Regions from separate parts of the Anoxybacillus sp. PDR2 genome, predicted to be linked through region 1. Evidence: riboswitches for the same ligand, from Rfam matches in the RefSeq annotation. Region 1 holds a riboswitch; each other region holds the start of a gene.

Region 1 (7,882 bases):
TCGCTTGCCGACTACGACAGAAAGGCTAGGAATCAAGCAATGTCAATGGGTTTTTACTGGATCATCAACACCCCTGTTATTTTACATATAAATCCAGCTGCAATTCTAGCTACGGAGAAATCTATCATTTAGATAGATTAGCGTTCCGGTCATCAGCATAGGGCTTCTTTTTATTACCTTGAAATATTGAATCATGGAGGAAAAAGATAGAGGAATAGGAGAGGACAAGCGATCAAGAAGCAGGACTAAAACGCAAATGCTAGATTGTTGACAAACAACCTTCATATAAACATCTTTTGTTCCGTTTGCATCCTCGCTCGGCTGTGGTGCTTATCTGTCAACCGTTTTGAAAGCATCAATAGACAAAGTCAGCATTGACTTTGTCTATAATTTATTCTCCTCATGCTCATCAGTGATGAACATGAGGAGAGTGCGCCTTTACTTATGGAGTCAGGGAAAACATGTGTTCATTTGTATTGTTGATCAGCTTCTCTTTCATTTGACAAGTCATCATCAGGAAGAACGGTTTTTGCAATGGTCTGATCGAGAGCTTCAAAATCGTAATAATGAATGACATCATATAATTCTTTGCGTGATTGCATCTGGTCAAGATCGTTTTTTTGCGTGCCGGTTGTTAAAATCGCTTCATATACGCGCTCATACGCTTTTGCAGCAACCCGAAGCGAAGTGACCGGATAAATGACCATAGAATAGCCGAGAGCTGCAAACTCTTCAGCAGTATAATATGGAGTTTTTCCGAATTCTGTCATATTTGCGAGCAGCGGAATCGAGATGGCTTGTTTCATCTTAGCGAAATCGTCTTTGCTTGTTAATGCTTCTGGAAAAATGGCATCTGCGCCTGCTTCCGCATATCGGCGTGCCCGTTCAATCGTTTGCTCAATTCCTTCGACGGCATACGCATCGGTGCGAGCCACGACCACAAGTGAAGGGGCTACTTCCTTCAACACTTTAATTTTTTGTACCATCTCTTCTGGAGAAACGAGCTTCTTACCGTTCAAATGGCCGCATTTTTTTGGCAGTTCCTGATCTTCGATTTGCACGGCAGCCACACGTGCTTCCACCATTTCTTTTGCTGTGCGTGCCGTGTTAAGAATGCCGCCAAACCCTGTATCAATATCCACTAGCAACGGCAAATTGGTCGCACGAACTAGCTCTCGTGCTCGCTGTGCCACTTCTTCTGAAGTAATAATGCCTAAATCAGGAAGCCCACGGCTGGCGGTAAACGCTGCTCCTGATAAATAAAGAGCTTGAAAGCCGACTTTTCTGGCAATAAGGGCCGCCATTCCGTCATGAGCGCCTGGAATTTGCAAAATTTCTGGAGCGTTCATTAAATAGCGAAATCGTTCGGCAAGTTCGTGTTGTGTTGATTCACGTTCGACAATCCAAACCAAAGGAGCTCCCTCCCTTTCCTATGAGTTTTCCAAGGCATAAGCATTCATTTTCTCCTAGCTTCAAGAGAAACCTGCTTTAGTATTTTTAAATGATTAAATGACAAATAAATCGACAAATTCATGTACAGGGGTAGCTGCGAGCCGGTCTTGATCGAGAGAAATGTCTAAGATGCGGTCAATCTGTTTTTTTGGAAAACGTGTTTCAAGGTTTTTCGTGTATTTTTCTAATAATTTAGGGATTGCTTCCTGGCGGCGGAAACGATGTCCGATCGGATATTCGCGGACGATTTGCCTTGTTTCGCTGCCATTCTGAAAGCGAATTTGTACGGCGTTAGCAATCGAACGCTTTTCTGGATCAAGATAGTCACGGCTGTATTGTTTATTTTCGATAACGGTCATTTTCTCGCGAAGCGCATCGATTCTTGGATCTTGCGCGATTTCGTCTTCATAGTGATCAGCCGTTAAATCTCCGTAGATAAGACCGACCGCTGTGATGTATTGAAGGCAATGGTCGCGATCAGCTGGATTATGCAATGGCCCGATTTTATCAATAATGCGGATAGCTGATTCATGGGTTGTAATGATAATCTCCTCAATTTCGTCCAGGCGATCCTTCACTTCAGGATGGAGCTCAATGGCGCACTCGACTGCTGTTTGGGCATGGAACTCAGCAGGATAAGAAATTTTGAAAAGAACATTCTCCATTACATATGATCCAAGAGAACGAGCAAGCTTCAACTTTTGCCCTTTGAATAGCACATCTTCAAATCCCCAATTTGGTGCGGAAAGAGCGGTTGGATATCCCATTTCACCTGTTAATGACATGAGTGCAAGACGAACAGCGCGACTTGTTGCATCTCCAGCAGCCCACGATTTTCGCGATCCTGTATTTGGGGCGTGACGATATGTACGCAGGCTGGAGTTATCGAGCCAAGCATTCGATAGGGCATTGATTATTTCTTCGCGCCCCCCGCCGAAAAGCTTGGTGACAACAGCTGTCGACGCCACTTTAACGAAGAGTACATGGTCTAATCCTACGCGATTTAAACTATTTTCCAGTGCAAGCACTCCTTGAATTTCATGGGCCTGAATCATCGCTTTCAGCACATCGCTCATGTTCAGCGGCTTTTTTCCTTGCGAAATATTGCGGCGGCTTACATAATCGGCAGCGGCTAAGATGCCTCCGAGATTATCAGAAGGGTGTCCCCATTCCGCAGCTAGCCATGTATCATTATAGTCAAGCCAGCGAATCATGCAGCCGATATTAAATGCGCCTTGGACGGGATCAAGAACAAAAGAAGTTCCGGGAATGCGGCAGCCGTTAGGAACGACGGTCCCTGGCACAATGGGGCCTAACAGTTTTGTGCATTCCGGATAGCGGAGCGCAAGAATGCCGCAGCCTAACGTGTCCAATAGGACATAGCGGGCTGTTTCGAATGCTTCATGACTTTCGATTTTTCCATGAAGAACATAATCCGCAATTTGAACGAGCAATTCGTCTGTTTGTTGTTTTTCATTATTTTTTATTAAAACTTCACTCATGAATCTCTTCCTTTCTAGACTCCATTTATATTATGATAAAAAGAAGAGGAATTGCTGGCCCCAATTCCTCTTCGGGTGAGCGTTTAATCTGCTTTTTCAGTTCACTTGCAGGTGGCGCTCTCCGACATATTTGACGCGAGGGCGGTATAGCCGGTTATTGTTATGCTGTTCAATCACGTGGGCGCAAAGGCCGGCGGTTCGGGCACTAAAGAAAATCGGTGTGTAAAGCTCAATTGGAATACCAAGCAAATAATAGACAGGAGCAGCATAGTAATCTAGATTTGGATAGAGTCCTTTTTCTTCTCTCATAATTGTTTCTCCCGCCTCGCACATTTCGAGCAGAGTCGTGTCGCCGCGGACTTCGCTAAGCTCTTGAAGCGCCTTTTTCATAAGCAAGGCTCGTGGATCCATCTTTTTCATGTATACGCGATGACCAAATCCCATAATTCGTTCCTTATTGGCTAGCTTTTGATAGAGCAGCTGTTTGTATTTTTCTGGCGATTCTGCTTCTTTGAGCATATACATCACGGCCTCGTTGGCTCCTCCATGAAGATGCCCCTTTAACGATGACACAGCCCCTGTCAATGCTCCGTACAAATCGGCGTGGGTGGAGGAAATGACGCGCGCTGTAAATGTCGAGTTTGGCAGCTCATGCTCAATATAAGCGATGAGCGAACGGTCAAATATTTCCACTTCCAGCTCGCTTGGTTGCTTCCCTGTCAGCATATATAGAAAATTGGCGCTGTAAGAGAGTTCTTGGTGCGATGGAACGACTGGCTGGTTATGCAACAAGCGATGGCTGCTTGCAATAATGGCAGGTACTTGAGCCAAAAGCTTAATCGCTTTTTCTTTATTAGCCGCTTCTGTTCGTTCATCGAGATGTGGGTCAAAGCTGGCTAAAACGGAAATACCGGTTCGCAGTGCATCCATCGGATGGGTAGTTTGCGGCAGCTGCTTCAAAATTTTCACCAGTTCTTGCGGCAGTGTTCTTTGTGTGTGAAGCTGCATTTCAAAGCGCTCTTTTTCTGGCTGTGACGGTAGTTTTCCTTCAATAAGCAGATGTGCTGCCTCGGTATATGTTTTGGTTTCTGCAAGCTTGATCAGATCATATCCCCGGATGACGATTTCTTCATTCTCCACATCAAGAAATGAAATTTTCGTTTCAGCCGCTATGATTTCTTCTAATCCTGGACGAAATTCCAAAAAGATCCCTCCTTAATTTAAAATCATTTGCTTTCGTCTGCCGCCTCCTTGCTGAAAACAAGTTCTTGTCGTATTTCTTGATATGCTTGCTGCAAATTAGCACGGCATGATGGCTGTTCTGACAAAGGGAGGCGGACGGCAATTTCCGATTGATAATGATCGTACAGATCCATTAAAGAAACGGGTGGATGTATTGTAAAATTGTTCATGACCGTTTGCTTAAACGCTTCCAAAAAATATTGCTTTGTTCCGAATGTGTTGTGCATGATGTCTGTCCTTTCGTTCTCAAGTTCCAATACGATTCGAATGATGGACATGCGCTTGAAGCAAATAAAAAAAGCATCTTCGCAAATGAAGATGCTGAAAAAGCGCATACGATTCCCTATGAAAAACATATACAAAAAAACATATATTTTTTCCGCTTCCTCAACACCCCCTATCCTCGTAGGTTTTTGGTGTGGACCGAATCAGGCAGGTCTCCTGGCTTATGTTCATCGCTTCCTAGCCCCTTCCCGTTGATATGTCAAGCATTCAACAGTGGTTTTGGCAGGTTGCTCCCATTTACAGTTGCGGGACAGCGTCGGATTTGCACCGAACTTCCCTTTTAAACCGGTCAAGCGCTCTTTTGCTTACCGATACCTGATCCTAACCAAAGTTATTCAATTTTCAAGTTCACTATATCATATTTTTTCTGAGACGAAAACAAAAAAATTCTTAACTTTCTAACAGGTGGCCTGGGCTGCTTCCGACAGTGTTCGATCATGAAAGTTATCTAGATATAACTTAAGGATGAAAAATGAGAAGGTGATGCTCCGATTTCGACGGTTGAGCATTCGAACAACACGGTCTACAGCTTATTGGTTGATACTTGTTACGCTTTGAAACTGGAATGCTCTTTTTGAATGGTTAATCTTAATAAAAGCGATCGACTTCTGTCGAAATTAGATTTGCGCCATGAATCAGAAGACTTAATCTCCTTGACAATTTTTTCGAAGAATGATAGGGTTATTGTAAAATTTTTCTGATACTTCATGACAGGCTTAGAATGGAGGTTTGAAGCGTTTTTTTCTTGGCGAACAAGAAAATAAATGTGGGAACAGGTTCCAAAGGTGAGTCAAGACTAAATGGCCCAGTCCAAGGCTCCCTGCGGATGAAAAGGGAAGACCGGTGAGATTCCGGCACGGTCCCGCCACTGTAATAGAGGAGCTTTCCGCTTTACTGCCACTGATCAAAGATTGGGAAGGCGAGCGGAAAGCAATGATCCTTAAGTCAGGAGACCTGCCTGTTCTGACAACACTGCTTTTACCTACGGAGGATAGGGAGGTGTTCATCATGGACAAAGGGATTAATCCTTTTTTATGGCATTTCTAGCTTCCGTTGGAGCGTTAGGAATGCTTTTTTTTTATTCGGAAAAAGAAACATGACGTCAAATCGCGGTGAATGCGGGGAGATGTGAGGAGAAGAGCAACTCAGCTGGAAGGATGAACGGGAAACCGAGCCATCGAATGGACAACATAGATTTCCTATCAGGCAAGTCCCGCCTAAAGATCAGGTAGAGAGTGGAAAAACGATAAAAATAAAATGATAGGAGAGAGTGAGGAAATGAAATCAAGCAATCTTGGCTATCCACGTATTGGGGAAAAACGAGAGTGGAAAAAAGCATTAGAATCTTTCTGGAATGGAGAGATAGACGAAAAAATTTTTTTGGACACGATGCAGTCCATTCGTCTAAACCATATCAAAAAGCAGCGGGAAATAGGGATTGATCTTGTGCCGGTTGGCGACTTTACCCTTTATGATCATATGCTTGATACAGCGGCTATGTTTGGTTTCATTCCTGAACGTTTCGATTATCAGGGGGGAGAGGTTCCTCTCTCAGTTTATTTCGCGATGGCGCGCGGCAATGAAAAAGCACCAGCATGCGAAATGACGAAATGGTTTAACACCAATTATCATTACATTGTTCCAGAATGGAGCAAGGAACAAAGCTCCCGCCTGCATATAACAGAAAACAAACCATTAAAGGATTTTCGGGAAGCGAAGGAGAAATTAGGAGTTGAAGGAAAACCTGTTTTGATCGGACCTTATACGTTTATGAAGCTTTCCAAAGGCTATGATGAAAAGCAATTTTCCTATTTTCTATCATTGCTGCTTCCGCTTTATGAGCAAATACTAAAGGAGCTGGAGCGCGAGGGGGTAAAATGGATACAGATTGATGAACCCATTCTTGCTACTTCCTTAACCAAAAAAGAGATGGAGGAATTTGTATCTGTTTATGAGCGGTTGCCTCAAGCTGCTCCTAACTTAAAGATGATGTTGCAGACATACTTTGAGGCAGTAGACTGGTATGAAGAACTAATCAAGCTTCCTGTTAGCGGGATTGGCCTTGATTTTGTTTATGGCCTAGAGAAAAATTTGCGCCATTTATCGAAGAGCGGTTTTCCAGAAGATAAAGTGCTAGCGGCAGGGGTGATTGATGGACGCAATATTTGGCGGACCGACCTGTCGGCAGCCAGCCGTCTCGTGGAAAAAATTTTGCATTCTGTCCCATCTGAACGGTTATGGCTGCAGCCATCAAATAGCTTGCTGCATGTCCCTGTTACGACAACATACGAAAAAACATTGCCTTTGAACTTGCAGCAGATGCTGGCATTTGCTGATGAAAAGCTGGAGGAGCTTGTGTATTTAACAGAACGATTCATCGATGGCGAAGGAAAGCGCGCTCATTATTATGCTCAAAATCAACAAGCGCTTCATTTATGGAAAAAGGATGCTTCAAGATATAATGCGAACGTGCACAAGGAGTGCGAGAACCTAACGAAGGCGCAGCTTGAGAGAGCATCATCCTATTTGGTACGGCAAAAGAAGCAGCAAGAAATAAGCCAGCTTCCAATATTGCCAACGACGACAATTGGCAGTTTTCCACAGACAGCAGAAGTGCGGAAAGCGCGCCAAAAGCTCAAAAAAGGCGAGTGGAGCCAGCCGCAATATGAGCGCTTTATTGAAGCGGAAATTAAGAGATGGATCGATATTCAAGAAAAAATAGGATTAGATGTTTTGGTGCACGGTGAATTTGAAAGAACCGATATGGTCGAATTTTTTGCCGAAAAATTAGGGGGTTTTGCCTTTACTGAAAATGGATGGGTGCAATCATATGGTTCGCGCTGCGTTCGCCCGCCGATTATATACGGCGATGTCGAATTTTTGCAGCCGATGACGGTTAAGGAAAGTGTATACGCACAATCGTTAACAGAAAAAATAGTCAAAGGAATGCTCACAGGTCCTGTCACTATTTTAAATTGGTCATTTGTTCGTGATGATCTGCCTCGACATAAAGTAGCGGAGCAAATTGCCCTTGCGTTGCGAAACGAAATCAAAGCACTAGAGGAATCAGGAATTTCAGTCATTCAAGTGGATGAGCCCGCTTTGCTTGAGGGACTTCCTCTAAAAGAAGAAAAGAAGCAGGAATATTTAGAGTGGGCTGTACGGATGTTTCGTGTAGCCACTTCCATTGTAAAGGATGAGACGCAAATTCATACTCATATGTGCTATTGTGATTTTTCGTCTTATCTGCCTGTCATCAATCAAATGGATGCAGATGTAATTTCAATTGAAACATCCAGAAGCCATGGTGAAATGATTTCTGTTTTTGCAAAAGAAACATATCCGAAAGGAATTGGATTAGGCGTTTATGATATTCATAGTCCGCGAGTTCCGTCTGTAGC
Region 2 (7,882 bases), 120 kb from region 1:
AGTCTTTTCACCCGTTGGGTAATCTCACCTGACCATTCACCGAACTTGACAGTGTGAGTAGGACTTGATTGAATAATCGTTCCATCTTCTGCAAGGGTTGTTTCAATAAAACAAAGTCCTCCCAATACGTTCTCTTTTCCAAACTCCTGCCAAAGCAAGTCCATGTGCGCAATACCATTTAATAGCGGTAAAATAAGCGTTCCTTCTCCTACATATGGCTTGACATCGCGAATGGCTTCAGGCAAATGATACGCTTTGTTAGAAAAAATGACAACATCAAACGGTACTGCTTCCTCTGCGGCAACAAGCAGCTTGGGAGTTAGCTGTGCGTCACCATGGACACTGCGAATGACAAGCCCTCGTTTTTCTAATTGCTGTTTTCTTTTTTCGCGAACAAGAAACGTGACATCTACTCCTTTTTCCAGCAGACGACCGCCAAAATAACCGCCGACTGCTCCAGCCCCCACTACTAATATACGCATCTTTGATTCCTCCTCAGCAGATTGGATGAAACGTCCCTAAACCGACAATCCTTCACCGATAAAACAAAATAAAGGCTCCATAAAAAAATCCTATCATGTTCTCTGGCATTTCTAAACAGCAAAGAAAGAGAAAAGGGAGATCAGAATCCCCCTTTTTTCAGCAACACCGAGATACTTTTCCACCTTTGGCGTTATATCTTGCATCTTGTGCCTCGCAAAAAAACTCCTTTCGCGACTTAATCGGTTCTCCCGGGTGATGCGTTTTCATATGTTCAACATAACGTTCATAATTCGGCACCCCAACAAGCAAATCGAAAAATTGCCGCCGATATTTGATCATATTTGCTAGAAGCTTACGCATAATGCTTAACCCCATTTCCATCATCCCGTGGAATATAAGGAGCTTCTTTAAGAGGTGTTGCTTTATTATTCAATACTTTAATCCAAATGTTAATCGACGAAATGAGCACAGCTAAAACGACGAGCATAAAAATGCCGCATAACGCTGCATCTACATAATCATTCATAATAATTTGCCGCATTTGCGCTTCTGTCGTCGCTGGTGCTAAAATATTGCCTTCGTTTAGCGCATTTCTGAATACTTTCGCATGTGATAAAAATCCAATTTTAGCATCCGGATGGAACAATTTTTGAAATCCAGCTGTCATCGTTACAACTAATAGCCACACTGTTGGCACTAACGTTACCCATGCGTATGCCTTTTTCCCCATCTTAAATAAAAGAGTCGTTCCTAATAAAAGGGCGATACCAGCAAGCATTTGGTTGGCAATACCAAACAGCGGCCATAATGTATTGATTCCGCCAAGCGGATCAATGACTCCTTGATAGAGGAAATATCCCCATCCGAGTACACATAAAGCCGTTGCAATAATATTGGCCGGCAATGAATCGGTTTTAGCAAATGGTTTATAAAAATGTCCGATAATATCTTGAATCATGAAGCGGCCAACACGCGTTCCCGCATCAATCGTCGTTAAAATAAATAGCGCTTCAAATAAAATCGCAAAATGGTACCAAAAAGCCATAAATGCTTTTCCACCAATCACTTTTGAAAGGATCACTGCCATCCCAATAGCCAAAGTCGGTGCACCGCCTGTACGCGATAAAATCGTTTGCTCCCCTACATCTTTGGCCAACTCTGTCAATGCGTCTGGGGTAACGACAAATCCCCAAGATGAAACCGTTTGGGCAGCCTGGACTACATCTGTGCCAATAGCAGCTGCTGGACTATTAATCGCAAAATAAACCCCTGGTGTTAGCACGCATGCTGCGACAAGAGCCATTACCGCTACAAACGACTCCATAAGCATCGCCCCATATCCGATTGGGCGGGCATGACTTTCGAGTTCGATCATTTTTGGCGTCGTTCCGGAAGAAACAAGAGCATGGAATCCAGAAACAGCTCCGCACGCAATGGTGATAAATAAAAATGGGAATAAATTTCCTGAAAATACAGGTCCTGTTCCATCCACGAATTTGGTCACAGCAGGCATTTGCAAATCAGGTGCAACAACAAGAATACCAAGCGCTAGACCAACGATCGTTCCGATTTTAAGAAAAGTGCTTAAATAATCGCGCGGCGCTAGCAATAGCCATACAGGCAACGCCGAAGCCACAAATCCATAAGCAATCATTAAAAGAGCAATTGTCTCCCCTTTAAATGTAAACATATTGGCTAATGTCGGATGTTCAGCCACATGCTGTCCCGCAATAAGGGAAACAATCAGCAGAACAAAACCGATCAATGAAGCTTCCCCTACGCGGCCTGGCCGCAGATAGCGCATGTAAATTCCCATAAAAATCGCAATCGGAATCGTTGCCGCAATGGTAAACATTCCCCACGGGCTTCCTACAAGCGCTTTCACAACCACCAACGCTAACACGGCTAATAAAATAATCATGATACCTAAAATCCCAAGCATAGCAACAAGCCCTGTGAAGGAGCCCATTTCTTCTTTAATCATTTCACCAAGTGACTTTCCGTTGCGGCGCATTGAAGCAAACAAAATGACAAAATCCTGTACCGCACCTGCTAGTACCACACCGACTACAATCCAAAGCGTGCCCGGCAAATATCCCATCTGTGATGCCAAAATAGGGCCAACAAGCGGGCCAGCTCCTGCAATAGCAGCAAAATGATGTCCGAATAACACCCATTTATTCGTCGGCACATAGTCTTTTCCATCATTCATCACTTCAGCTGGTGTTTTGCGATTATCATCCAGCTCAAATACTTTCTGCGCAATAAATTTGCTATAAAAACGATAAGCCACTGCATATACACACACCGCTGCCACAATGAGCCAAATCGCATTAATCGTTTCGCCGCGGTGCAGAGCCAATACCGCAAAGCCAATGGCTCCAATGATCGAAATCAATCCCCAAATCACGATTGATTTAACCGCTTTCAAAATCCTCTCCCCCTTTGCACTAAAAAATTATACTCTACTCACAGCGATTATACTAACTATTCTGAAAAGTTACCCAAATATTTTCTTAACATGAACAAAACTAGACATAACATGTCAAATTACACACCTAACATGCACCATTTTCAAATTCCCGATCTCAATAGGAACAAAATGTATATTTTCAATAAAATGTAATTATATAAACTGTAAAAAGCGGAAATGATAAAAATAAGGCAGGGCTCTTTTTCTATATACGAGGCGATATAGGATATAGTCGATGATCAACAAATAAAATCCATTAGTAAAGGGTTAAGAAAACGTGAAAGCAATTGAACGGTTGTTATGGAGTATTGCTTTACCAGGATTCGGACAGCTTTTGAATCAAAAGTATTTCAAAGGAACCATCTTTATTTTATTAGAATTTATTGTAAACTCTCAATCCCGATTTAATGAAGCCATTCGCCTGAGCTTTTTGGGAAAAACAATCGAAGCAACCCAAGTCATTGATTTTCAATGGCTTATGTTTTATCCGTGTTTGTATTTTTTTGCAATGTGGGATGCTTATAAAGATGCTGACGGTGGTCGCTCTCCTTACGCTTTTCTTCCATTCGTTTTTTCAGCTTATTTTGTCACAGTTGGACTGATGTACTCTTCCCGCGTTACCATCTTCGGCATTTTTTTTGGACCAATTTGGCTGCCAATGCTCTCAGTTATTCCTGGTGTGCTCACCGGTTTACTGATTCGCTCGCTGCTTATTAAATTTCTCCCACTTCAAAAATAAACGCGCCGATCGAGCGCGTTTTTTATTTTTCCACTTCAGAAATATTATAGTTGAATTTTCCATTGATTTATTATATGATGATACCAGTGCAACTAACAAACACAATATATTGTATCGAAGAATAAAAACAAAACTATATATAGTAGAACAAACCACAAGTAAAGGTGTCCCTTAGGACTTAATAGGGAATCTGGTGTAAATCCAGAACTGCCCCCGCAACTGTATGTGCGGACGAAATGGAAGCTCCACTGTATACGAAAGCTTATACGGCGCGTATACGGGAAGGATCCAAAGTAGGAAGAAGCACAAGTCAGGAGACCTGCCTTGCTTGTTTCGTTTCACATTCTTCGGGGAGGGAGAAGATGAAGCGATGGTTTAAGAAGGGAAGTTTTATTCCTTTTTATACTATCGTTTCATCCACTCAATCCGGAGTGGATTTTTTTATTGGAAAGAGGAGGAGCCGATAATGACGTTTACTTTTCAAACCGTTTCTCAAGAAGAATTGATTGCCTGGATTCATGATCTTACAAATGAATTTCCTCATCTAGACACATCCGAATATATCAAGCGTGTGCTTCGCATGATTCAAAACAAAGACACTGCGTCCTTCGAACAAATGGCAAATGATTGCATTCTTGAGGGACTTTCATATATTAGCGAAGCAGAACCAGACTGGACCTTTGTTTGCGCCCGCATTTATTTACAGAAGCTTTATCACGAAGCAGCTCAAAATCGCGGTTATCATCCAAAAGAACGCTACGGTGATTTTTACGAGCTGGTCGCTTCTCTCGTTTCCAAGGGAGTTTACAACCATTCTTTGCTTGATGATTATGAAAAAGAAGAAATTAAAGAGATTGGAGCGATCATCAATCCAGAAAAAGACAAGCTATTTACCTATATCGGTCTCCGCACGCTTGCAGATCGCTATCTTGCCCGTGATTATGAAAGAAATTTATATGAACTGCCGCAAGAGCGCTTTCTCATCATCGCGATGACATTGATGGCCAAAGAGCCAAAAACGCAGCGACTTGCCTTTATCCGAGAAGCATACTGGGCATTAAGCAATTTATATATGACGGTTGCCACTCCGACTTTAGCCAATGCAGGAAAAAACTATGGTCAGCTATCAAGCTGCTTTATCGATACGATTGATGACAGCCTGCAAGGTATTTACGACAGCAATACCGATATTGCTAACCTTTCCAAGGCAGGGGGCGGCATTGGCGTCTATCTCGGAAAGATTCGCAGCCGCGGCAGCGATATTAAAGGATTTAAAGGGATTTCATCCGGCGTGATTCCATGGATGAAGCAATTGAATAACACCGCTGTCAGCGTCGATCAGCTTGGCCAAAGAAAAGGAGCCATCTCTGTCTACTTAGACGTGTGGCATAAAGATATTTTTGCTTTTTTAGATGCCAAATTAAACAATGGCGATGAACGGATGAGGACACACGATTTATTCACAGGCGTTTGCATCCCTGATTTATTTATGGAGCAAGTAGAAAAACGCGGAGATTGGTATTTATTTGATCCACACGAAATACGACAAATCATGGGATTCAGTCTAGAAGACTTTTATGATGAAGAAAAAGGGGACGGCAGTTTTCGTCAAAAATATTGGGAATGCGTTCAAGAAAAGCGCCTTTCAAAAGAGAGAGTTCCAGCTATTGAAATTATGAAAAGCATTATGCGCAGCCAGCTAGAATCAGGCACACCATTTATGTTTTATCGCGATGAAGTGAATCGAAAAAATCCGAACTCACATCTCGGCATGATTTATTGTAGCAACCTTTGCACTGAAATTGCCCAAAATCAAAGCCCGACCGTGATGGAAAAACAATATGTAAAAGATGGGAAAATCATCATTGAAAAAATCCCTGGCGATTTTGTCGTCTGCAACCTATCATCGATCAATTTAGCTAAAGCCGTTATGGACGATGTGCTTGAACGGCTCGTCCCTATTCAAATGCGCATGCTTGATAACGTGATTGACTTAAACCAAATCCCTGTTTTGCAGGCACAGTTGACAAATCAAAAATATCGGGCTGTCGGACTAGGCACATTTGGATGGCATCATTTGCTCGCTTTAAAAGGCATTCGCTGGGAATCAGAAGAGGCCGTTTATTATGCGGACGAGCTTTATGAACAAATTGCTTATCTCACTATTCAAGCAAGCATGGAGCTTGCTCAAGAAAAAGGCAGTTACCCAGCGTTTTCTGGATCTGATTGGCAGACAGGGGCCTATTTCGATAAACGTGGCTACAACACTTCCAAATGGATTCATCTGAAAGAAAACGTAGCTAAACATGGAATGCGCAACGGCTATGTGATGGCGATTGCTCCCAATGCTTCGACATCGATTATTGCCGGCAGTACCGCCAGCATTGATCCGATCTTTTTGAAGATGTATGCCGAAGAAAAAAAAGATTATAAGATTCCAGTTACAGCGCCAGACTTAAACGAAAAAACAACTTGGTACTATAAATCAGCCTATCATATTGACCAGTATTGGAGCATTCAACAAAACGCGATGCGACAGCGCCATATTGACCAATCCATCTCATTCAATTTTTACGTAATGAACACCATTAAAGCAAAGGATTTATTAGCCCTTCATCTTGCCGCTTGGAAATCCGGTTTAAAAACAACCTATTATGTTCGTTCAACATCAAGCAACATTGAAGAATGTGAATCATGCGCAAGTTAATATAAGGAGGAGTTATGATGACATCTGCTTTAACGAAACGAATCATTATGGACCCTGAAGCGCCCAACCGTTCCACGCGAATCATCAACGGACGATGCTCGAATGTGCTCAATTGGGACGATATTGCCTATCCTTGGGCATATGCTAAATATAAACGAATGCTCGCCAATTTTTGGACACCATTTGAAATTAATATGTCCCAAGATGTCAAGCAATTTCCATTATTAACCGCACGTGAACAGGATGCTTTTTTAAAAATTATCGGCCTGCTAGCCTTACTTGACAGCATCCAAACAGATTATGCAGGAAAGGTTGCTGATTACATTACCGACTCAAGCATCAACGCGCTGATGATCATGCTGGCTCAACAGGAGGTCATTCATAATCATTCTTATTCTTACGTACTTTCTAGCCTCGTTCCAAAACAAAAGCAAGATGAGGTATTTGAATTTTGGCGAAATGAGCCTATATTGCGGAAAAGAAACGATTTTGTCACAAACGGATATAAAGAATTTGCCGAGCAGCCAAATGTAGAAAATTTATTAAAATCCATTGTCTATGATGTCATTTTAGAAGGCTTATTCTTCTATTCCGGCTTTGCTTTCTTTTATAACTTGGCACGCAATCAAAAAATGGTGGCCACAAGCACTATGATTAATTATATTAATCGCGATGAACATATCCATGTCGACTTATTCGCAAAAATATTCCAAGAGGTTCTGCGCGAATATCCAGAATATCGGACAGATGACTTAGCGGCATTTGTTCAGCAAACCTTTATTCAAGCGGCCGAATTAGAAATCGAATGGGCGAGCTTCATGATCGGCCATGATATTGAAGGCATTCATCTTGAGGATTTACATGATTACATTAAATTTTATGCGAATGTCCGCTGCCACCAGCTTGGCTTCGAGCGTCCATTTGAAGGCTATCGGACAAATCCGCTCCGCTGGATTAAAGCCTATGAAGAAGTAGATCTAGGCAAATCCGACTTTTTTGAACAAAAATCGCGACAATATACAAAAGTGAATGTCGATAATGGCTTCGATGAGCTCTAACAAAGCATCCGCCAATCATTCATGGCCGATGAGCCGGCAAACAAAATCCATTAAACATCCCGTCATTTCTATTTCTGCATCAGAAGGACTGAAAAACGCTTGGCAGACAAGAAACACAGCCGAACGCAAACACAAATCAAACCAAGGCGTTCACGAATAGACAAATAAAGCCTCCCTGCCGGATAAAAGCGTTTCGGCAACAGTCTAAAGCCGCCAATCATTGATTGGCGGCTTTAGCTTCCCCTTTATTATTTTCTTTTCCCTTTTTGATCATGCCAGCGCAAACGACTCCAGCAACGACAAGCAGCTCAAAACCATATTTAATCACAGGATTAGCAAAGTATCCTTTTAAAAACGGCTCATCAACAATCATCTTTGAAGCGGTCCACGCAAGAATGGCACCACCGATTGTAATAATGATT
Region 3 (7,882 bases), 1.1 Mb from region 1:
TTCCTGAGCATGTCGATGTATCGCGATTGCATGAGGATATCGAACAATTAAGAGAGAAGTACTACAATGTTCCGCTCAGCCAAATCAGTCTTGGCGAGGCGCTTCATGATTTGTTTCATGTTGCCTTTCAACACTCTATTCGCATTCCGAAGGATTTAACCCTTCTGGGAAAGACGTTGCTAACAGTGGAAGGCGTAGCAGAGCAGTTAGATCCGGAGCTGAACATTCTCAATATTGCTGAACCATTTGGACGCCAGCTATTAAAGGAGCGCTTGCATCCTAAACATCTAACCGAAGAAGTGTGGAAGCGCGTGTTCAATTATGGAGAAATGTTGCTGGACTTCCCTAAGAACATGAAGGAGTTAACGGCATTTATTAAACAAGGAAAGCTGCATTTGAAAATGGATATTCCTGAATGGCCGCTTTTTTTAAAAAAATTAGATCAAATTAGTAATCGCTTATCCTTCAGTATTGTGCTGCTGTCTTTCAGCATTATTATGGCAGGGATTATTATTGGCTCTTCTTTAGGTAGGCAATCGACTTTACTTTGGAAAATTCCAGTAATTGAGATTGGGTTTGGTATCGCCTCTTTGATGTTTTTATGGCTGTTATATTTAATTTATAAATCCGGACGGTTTTAGCTGTTGACCTAATCGCTGGTGGTGGATTACTTGTTTTATTTCTCGTGCTGTATAAAATGGAGAACCACGGTTAGAGGATAGGCCGCTGACTTGTCTCGGTCACGCCAAAGCGTGCTGTCGAAACCTGCTTATATAGGGACTGCCTGCAGAGGCTCGACTAGAATGTGTTACGATAATAATTTTATGTAAACAATCCGGTGTGCTGATGATCCAATAAAAATCATTGGCATTACTTGATTCCCAGCTTTTCTGCCGTAGTCGGCAAGCAAATGACTTGCCGACTGGGCATGCATATGGCAGAAAAGCTTGTGTCTAGCTCAATCATTCCATATTTTTAGTAAAATGATCATCCACACTTGCGGGAAACCATATTAGTTCTTCTTATTTCACCGTTCCTCTGTTTTTTTTTGACGGATTTTGCAGGATTTTTTTTCAAAATGTCAAAAGGATTTAATAGACAAAGAAAAATGGGGGAAGGGAAATTAAATGAAGACAGCAGATTTATGTGATCAATTTTTGTCGGAGCTGCAAGTGTGCCAATTACCGTTGCATTCTTATGGCGGAAAAACAGAGTTTTCCGGACCGATTGCCACTGTTGAGGTATTCGAGGACAATGTGCTCGTTCGCGAAGCGCTAGAAACCATTCCGGCAGGCACGGTGTTAGTTGTTGATGGAAAAGGTTCGCGAAATTGTGCATTGCTCGGAGATCGTCTGGCACAAATCGCTTGTGAACGAGGACTTGCAGGCGTGATTGTCCATGGTTGCATTCGCGATTCAGCTGAAATTGCGCAAATGCCGCTTGGCGTAATCGCTCTTGGGACATGCCCTGTCAAAAGCAAAAAAGAAGGGAAAGGGGCGCGTGATCGCGTTCTTGAATTCGGGGGCGTACATTGGGAGCCGGGCGCGCATGTGTATGTTGATAGCGATGGAGTTGTTGTCGCTAAAACAAAACTGTTCGAAAAATAAAAATGGTTGACTTTTTTCGAAAATTCATCATATCATTGTGGAGGAACAACTGAATCATTGAATCGTTTGCTAAAGCAAGTAAGGTGCCTTTCTCTATTGGGACAGGCTTAAAAGGGAAGTACGGTGAAAAGCCGTCACGGTACCCGCCACTGTGATGAGGAGCTTCATTGCATCATGTCACTGAAGGAAACTTCGGGAAGGCGCAATGAAGCGATGATTCTAAGTCAGGAGACCTGCCTTATTTGCTCGGCCGGATACCTACGGGATTATAGGTAGACGTGCGGGGGAATGGTATACATATGCATTTGTGATTGGCCGTATGCATTTTTCTGCACCTCTATCGATAGAGGTGCTTTTTTATTTCATCAAAAAGGAGAGGATCGGTGTGACAACGTGGAATTTAACTGGAGTAAAGCATCACGTATTGATCTGTAACGGCGGCAGCTGCATGCGAAAAGGCGGAGAGGAGGTGACAATCGCCATTCGTGATGAAATTGCGCGGCTGGAATTGGACAGCACTGTACACACAACGAGAACGCGCTGCAATGGCCGCTGTAATGATGCGTGCGTAGTAATCGTGTATCCGCAAGGAGTTTGGTACAAGGGGGTGACGCCGGATAAAGGAAGAGAGCTTGTCCAAACACATTTAAAAGATGGTGATCCTTTAAAAGATATCGTCACCTATCAGTATGGAGAAGATGGATTATCGATGTGCCATCCAACAGCTGCGGTTGGCATTACTAAAAAAGCTAGCATCAAGGAGGAGAGGGTATGAAGCAATGGAAGTTTCTGCTGCTGCTATGTGGCCTTGTTGTTTATTTTACTGTCAATAGCGGCACACCAGCCTATGCTATGCATATTATGGAAGGATTTTTGCCGGTGAAATGGGCGCTATTTTGGTGGATTGTTTTTCTGCCGTTTTTCATCGCCGGAGTGCGAGCGCTGATGAAGATCGCAAAGCGCCATCCTGAATTAAAATTGTTGATTGCGCTTTCAGGAGCTTTTACCTTTGTACTTTCGGCGTTAAAAATCCCATCGGTGACAGGCAGCAGCTCCCATCCGACTGGAGTCGGGCTCGGGGCCGTTTTATTTGGTCCGCTAACGATGACGGTGATGGGGAGCATCGTTCTTTTATTCCAAGCGTTACTACTGGCGCATGGGGGATTGACGACATTAGGAGCGAACGCGATGTCCATGGCGGTATGCGGTCCGCTAGTAGCATACGGGGTGTATCGTTTAGGAAAAAGGTATAACATTTCGCAGCGATTTGTCATTTTTTTAGCCGCTTTTCTTTCTGACTTGGCCACATATGTAGTTACATCATGGCAATTGGCGCTTGCTTTTCCCGACACAACAGGAGGAGTAGCAGCTTCATTTCTTAAATTTGCCGGAATTTTTGCGATTACGCAAATACCGCTCGCGATCACCGAAGGGCTGCTGACTGTTGTTGTGTGGAACTTTTTATCTACTTACAGCAGTCGAGAGCTGAATCAACTTCAGAAAGGAGCCTAGCAGATGAAGCGAAATCTATTGCTTATTGTTCTTGCTTTTGTATTAGCTGTCGCTCCCTTGCTATTGGTTCGCAATTCGGATTTTGGCGGTACAGATGATCAAGCGGAAAAAGCGATTCAAACGATCGTCCCGGATTATAAGCCTTGGTTTGAGACGATCTTTTCACCGCCGGGTGGGGAAGTGGAAACATTGTTATTTTCTTTGCAAGCCGCGCTTGGCGCCGGGGTGATTGGCTATATTATCGGCGTTTATAAAGGTCGAGCCGGTCGAAGAGATGAAGCGGAATGATTCGGCATTTTGACATGATTGCCTATCATAATCGTCTGCGCTGTCTGCGGCCTGAACAAAAGACTTTATTCTCTTTTCTCTTGCTTTTGAACACTATGGTAGGAAGCAGAGGAACGCATCTTTTTATTATTTTCTGGCTAGCCATATGGACGATTGGGTATGCAGGTGTTTCTTGGAAAGTATATGTAAAAACGTTGGGAATGGTCATCCTTTTCCTTTTAATTAGCTGGCCGATTTTGCTTATTTCCCTTGATTCATGGCACATATCCGTGAATCGAGGAAATATTCCGGCAGCAATCGATGTATCGCTGCGCTCCATTGCAGCATGGTCGTGCTTATTTTTCCTTTTAGTAACAACGCCGTTTCCAGAGTTGCTCTATGTATTAAAAAAACTGAAAATACCATCTGTTATGATTGAATTACTATTTTTTATGTATCGATTTGTCTTTGTGTTTGAGCAGGCGGCGGAGGAATTATATACAGCGATGAAAGCCCGCAACGGCGGCAGTCATTGGCGGCATGGCGCCATGCTTATTTTTCAGCTTTGGCAAAAAATATGGGACGCTTACCATGCTTTATTGCTCGCATTACGGGCGCGCGGGTTTTCCGATGAGCTTGTCTATATTCAAAACGAAACGTGTGGTGTATGGAGCAAGCGCTATATTGTAGAGGCGATTGCCGGAATGGGGGTACTCATATGGATGAGATGATTGAGAGGAAAAAAAGATGTTGAGATTAGAAGAGGTGTATTACCAATATCCTCATGGCCAAGAAGTGCTGAAGGGAGTGTCTCTTCAGATTTTCAGAGGGAAAAAATATGCGCTTATTGGCCATAATGGCTGTGGGAAAACGACGTTATTTTTGCATATGAACGGGCTGTTGCGCCCCAATCGCGGATGCATCTATTGGAAAGAGCAAAAAATGGATGACCGGCGCCAAACGATTCAACAATGGCGCCGAGAGGTAGGCATTGTTTTTCAAAATCCAGAACATCAGCTTTTGGCTCCTGTTGTGAGAGATGAATTAGCCTTTGGCTTGCATCAGCTGGGGCTACATGAAGCAGAAATCAATCAGGAAATCGACAGAACGGTTCGTGAATTTGGCCTGCAATCATGGATGGACAAGCCTGTCCACCATTTAAGTCTCGGCCAAAAAAAATGGCTGACTCTTGCTTCGGTGATGGCCATGAGGCCGCATTTGCTAGTGTTAGATGAACCGACAGCCTATTTGGATCTCTTACAAACAGAGCGATTGGTAGAAAAAATCAATGATATTCATCAAGCAGGAACAACGGTATTCATTGCGACTCACGATTTTGACTTTGTTTTGAAATGGGCTGACATCGTCTTTGTGATGCATGATGGGCAAATTGTGATGCACGGGGAACCGCAAGAGCTGTTTGCACGGCCGAGCGTACTGCAAGAATACCGTCTCGGCATTCCGCTGCTTGCTTCCGTTTGGAACGCCCTTTTTCCCGAAGACGCAAAAATCCCTCGCGATATTTGCGAGCTGAAGCAACGATTAGGCGAAAAAGCAGAATGGTACGCGAACGCGCTTTTTTAAGATTCTTAAATGCTTTAAATCAGACTAAATCATAAACGGTTAGCCAGTTTGCTAGGTTCCCAGCCTTCTAGAGTGATAGAGGCATCATTTTATAGTTTTGATGGCCGAATTCTTGAGCCGCAAGCCACTTTCAAACATTGATGAACTTTGGAAGCGTTGCTATCTGACCTTTTGCTGACATGATCTCGGCCGTCGTCTTGTTAAACCTTCATGGCTAAAGGAGAAGACTGAATCATAAAGAAAGAGGTGAAACAATGCAAGGAAAATTATTGGTCATCGGATTTGGGCCGGGCAGTGCCGACCACATGACGAAACGGGCACGACAAGCGATTGAAGAAAGTGATATTGTGATTGGCTATAAGACTTACATCGAGCTTGTGGCGGATTTAATAGGAGAAAAGCCGATTATCAGCACAGGTATGACAGAAGAGGTGAGCCGAGCGCAGGAAGCGGTGAAATGGGCGGAAAAGGGCAAGAAAGTAGCGGTTATTTCAAGCGGCGATGCAGGAGTGTATGGCATGGCGGGACTTGTATATGAGGTATTAATTGAGAAGGGATGGACAAAAGAAAGCGGAATAGAAGTCGAAATCATTCCCGGAGTTTCTGCCATCCATTCATGTGCAGCGCTATTAGGGGCCCCTATTATGCACGATGCTTGTACCATTAGCTTAAGCGATCACTTGACGCCGTGGGCGGTGATTGAGAAACGGATTGAAGCAGCGGCGATGGCCGATTTTGTCATTGCTCTTTATAACCCAAAAAGCGGAAGGAGAACGAGGCAAATTGTCGAAGCTCAGCGCATTTTGCTGCGCTACCGTTCTCCACAAACCCCTGTTGGTCTGGTGAAAAGCGCATACCGCCCCCGGCAGAATGTGGTTATGACAGATCTAGAACATATGCTGGAACATGATATAGGTATGCTAACGACTGTCATTATTGGCAATTCATCGACATTTGTGCATGATGGGCTGATGATTACGCCGCGCGGATACCAGCGGAAATATAGCTTGGATAAGCTGGAGCAGCGGCTAAAACCGCACGAACGGCTGCGCAAGGAGGCCGAGCCGTGGGCGCTCGATCAAACAGAAGAAACAGAGAGTGTGCGCAAAACAGCGGAAGAAGCCCTGCAAAAAGTGGCCATTCGTCAATACGAACAAGCGAGAGCAATCGAGGAGATTTTTGAACTGGCAGTAAGTCCGGGAGTCGCGAATAAGGCCTTTACGCCACAGCAAATGCTGCTGATTGCTGAAATGGTCGGGAACCGTGGCAAGATGATGTATACACCGGATCATTATTTAAAGCTGGAAATGTTGACAGACCGTCCTGATGACATGGTTCGAAAATTGAAGGAAGCAGGTCTTGTTGTCATGCCGATTGGCAACGTATTAACCGTTAAAGCATGCGATTTTTGCGATGGTGAGAAAAAAGAGGGGATTCCATACGCTGAACAGCTGCACGAAAAGCTGGGAGGAATGGCGCTGCCAAAAGAGCTAAAGCTGGGAATTAACGGCTGTGGAATGGCGTGCTACGGAGCGGTAAGAGAAGATATAGGCATTGTCTACCGCAAAGGCGCGTTTGATTTATTTTTAGGTGGAAAAACGATTGGGAGGAATGCCCATCCTGGGCAGCTTGTGGCAGAGGGGATACCGCCTGAGCAAATCGTTCCTGTCGTCATACAAATTATTCAAGAATATAAGGAACACGGGCATCCTAATGAAAGATTCCATAAATTTTTCCAAAGAGTAAAAAAAGCAGGAGGTTTTGTTTACCAAGAACCTCGCACCAATCAAAAAATCGAAGTTTCGGCGTGTGGAGAATAGGGGGAAAAAAGAGTGAAGGCGATTTTATTTGTAGGACACGGAAGCCGGGATCCGGAAGGGAACGAACAAGTCATCCAATTTGTGGAGCGTTTGCGTCCCCAAGTGGATGCTCGCTATCATATTGAAACATGTTTTTTAGAGTTTGGCTTGCCGACGATGTTGGAAGGAATGAAACGCTGTGTTGAAGAAGGAGCAGATGAAGTGATCGTCATTCCGATTATTTTGCTTGCGGCTGGCCATTCCAAGCTACATGTTCCAGCTGCAATCGATGAAGCGAAACAGCAATATCCGCATGTCACCTTTATATATGGTAGACCGATTGGCATTCATGAGCAAACATTTACTATTTTAAAAGAAAGATTGCAAGAAATTGGTGAAAATGTGGAAGCTCCTGATCCTAATACCGCTATTTTGCTGCTTGGACGTGGGGGCAGCGATCCTGATGCCAATAGCGATTTATATAAAATCGCACGGCTGTTTTGGGAACGAACGAACTACTCGCTCGTTGAGCCGGCGTTTATGGGGGTCACAGCTCCGCTTTTAGAGGAAGGGGTGGAACGCTGTATAAAACTTGGTGCGAAAAAGATTGTTATTTTGCCGTATTTTCTATTTACCGGCGTTCTTATCAAAAGGCTTGAAGCCAAAGTTTCCGAGTTTAGCAGTCGTTATCCGCAAATACAGTTTGCTTTAGCTGGGTATTTCGGGTTTCACCCAAAGCTGCAAACGATTGTGCTTGATCGCTTAGAGGAAGCCCTTGGACAAACGGTGAAGATGAATTGCGATTTATGCCAATATCGCTTGCATATGGCCGATCACCATCATCACCACCACCATCATCATTAAGGAGAGATGCTATGATTATTGTTTTAGCAGGTACAAGCGATGCGCGGGAATTGGCGCTTGAAATTCAGCAAGCGGGCTATCGTGTGATGGCGACTGTCGTCACAGAGCACGCAGCCGAGCAATTGGAAAGCGCAGGGATTTCAGTTCACCTCGGCCGTTTGACAGCCGCTCAATTGACGGAGCTCGTTTATACAAAAAAAGCTCAAGCCATTGTTGATGCCAGTCATCCATTTGCTGAAGAAGCTTCGA

What was found. Region 1 has a riboswitch for cobalamin ahead of metE (5-methyltetrahydropteroyltriglutamate--homocysteine S-methyltransferase). Riboswitches for the same ligand answer to the same signal wherever they lie in the genome.
Region 2: it holds a riboswitch for cobalamin, as region 1 does, so the genes downstream of both, GRQ40_RS03515 (ribonucleoside-diphosphate reductase subunit alpha) here and metE (5-methyltetrahydropteroyltriglutamate--homocysteine S-methyltransferase) in region 1, are expected to answer to the same signal.
Region 3: it holds a riboswitch for cobalamin, as region 1 does, so the genes downstream of both, GRQ40_RS08220 ((2Fe-2S) ferredoxin domain-containing protein) here and metE (5-methyltetrahydropteroyltriglutamate--homocysteine S-methyltransferase) in region 1, are expected to answer to the same signal.

Annotation. Positions count from the first base shown of each region.
Region 1 covers NZ_CP047158.1:601,088-608,969, forward strand. Annotated here, with positions in the region: gene prpB (methylisocitrate lyase) at 468-1,412, opposite strand; gene GRQ40_RS02835 (bifunctional 2-methylcitrate dehydratase/aconitate hydratase) at 1,506-2,954, opposite strand; gene mmgD (citrate synthase) at 3,051-4,157, opposite strand; gene GRQ40_RS02845 (hypothetical protein) at 4,181-4,423, opposite strand; cobalamin riboswitch at 4,610-4,815, opposite strand; cobalamin riboswitch at 5,278-5,458, shown strand; gene metE (5-methyltetrahydropteroyltriglutamate--homocysteine S-methyltransferase) at 5,760-7,882, shown strand, end outside.
Region 2 covers NZ_CP047158.1:716,193-724,074, reverse strand. Annotated here, with positions in the region: gene GRQ40_RS03535 (ketopantoate reductase family protein) at 1-482, opposite strand, end outside; gene GRQ40_RS03530 (YbdD/YjiX family protein) at 640-843, opposite strand; gene GRQ40_RS03525 (carbon starvation CstA family protein) at 836-2,914, opposite strand; gene GRQ40_RS03520 (hypothetical protein) at 3,234-3,695, shown strand; cobalamin riboswitch at 3,841-4,037, shown strand; gene GRQ40_RS03515 (ribonucleoside-diphosphate reductase subunit alpha) at 4,162-6,402, shown strand; gene GRQ40_RS03510 (ribonucleotide-diphosphate reductase subunit beta) at 6,420-7,460, shown strand; gene GRQ40_RS03505 (TerC family protein) at 7,678-7,882, opposite strand, start outside.
Region 3 covers NZ_CP047158.1:1,716,220-1,724,101, forward strand. Annotated here, with positions in the region: gene ubiB (2-polyprenylphenol 6-hydroxylase) at 1-641, shown strand, start outside; gene rraA (ribonuclease E activity regulator RraA) at 1,128-1,607, shown strand; cobalamin riboswitch at 1,672-1,863, shown strand; gene GRQ40_RS08220 ((2Fe-2S) ferredoxin domain-containing protein) at 1,993-2,382, shown strand; gene GRQ40_RS08225 (energy-coupling factor ABC transporter permease) at 2,379-3,119, shown strand; gene GRQ40_RS08230 (energy-coupling factor ABC transporter substrate-binding protein) at 3,123-3,407, shown strand; gene cbiQ (cobalt ECF transporter T component CbiQ) at 3,404-4,117, shown strand; gene GRQ40_RS08240 (energy-coupling factor ABC transporter ATP-binding protein) at 4,134-4,970, shown strand; gene cobJ (precorrin-3B C(17)-methyltransferase) at 5,225-6,790, shown strand; gene GRQ40_RS08250 (sirohydrochlorin chelatase) at 6,803-7,633, shown strand; gene cobK (precorrin-6A reductase) at 7,645-7,882, shown strand, end outside.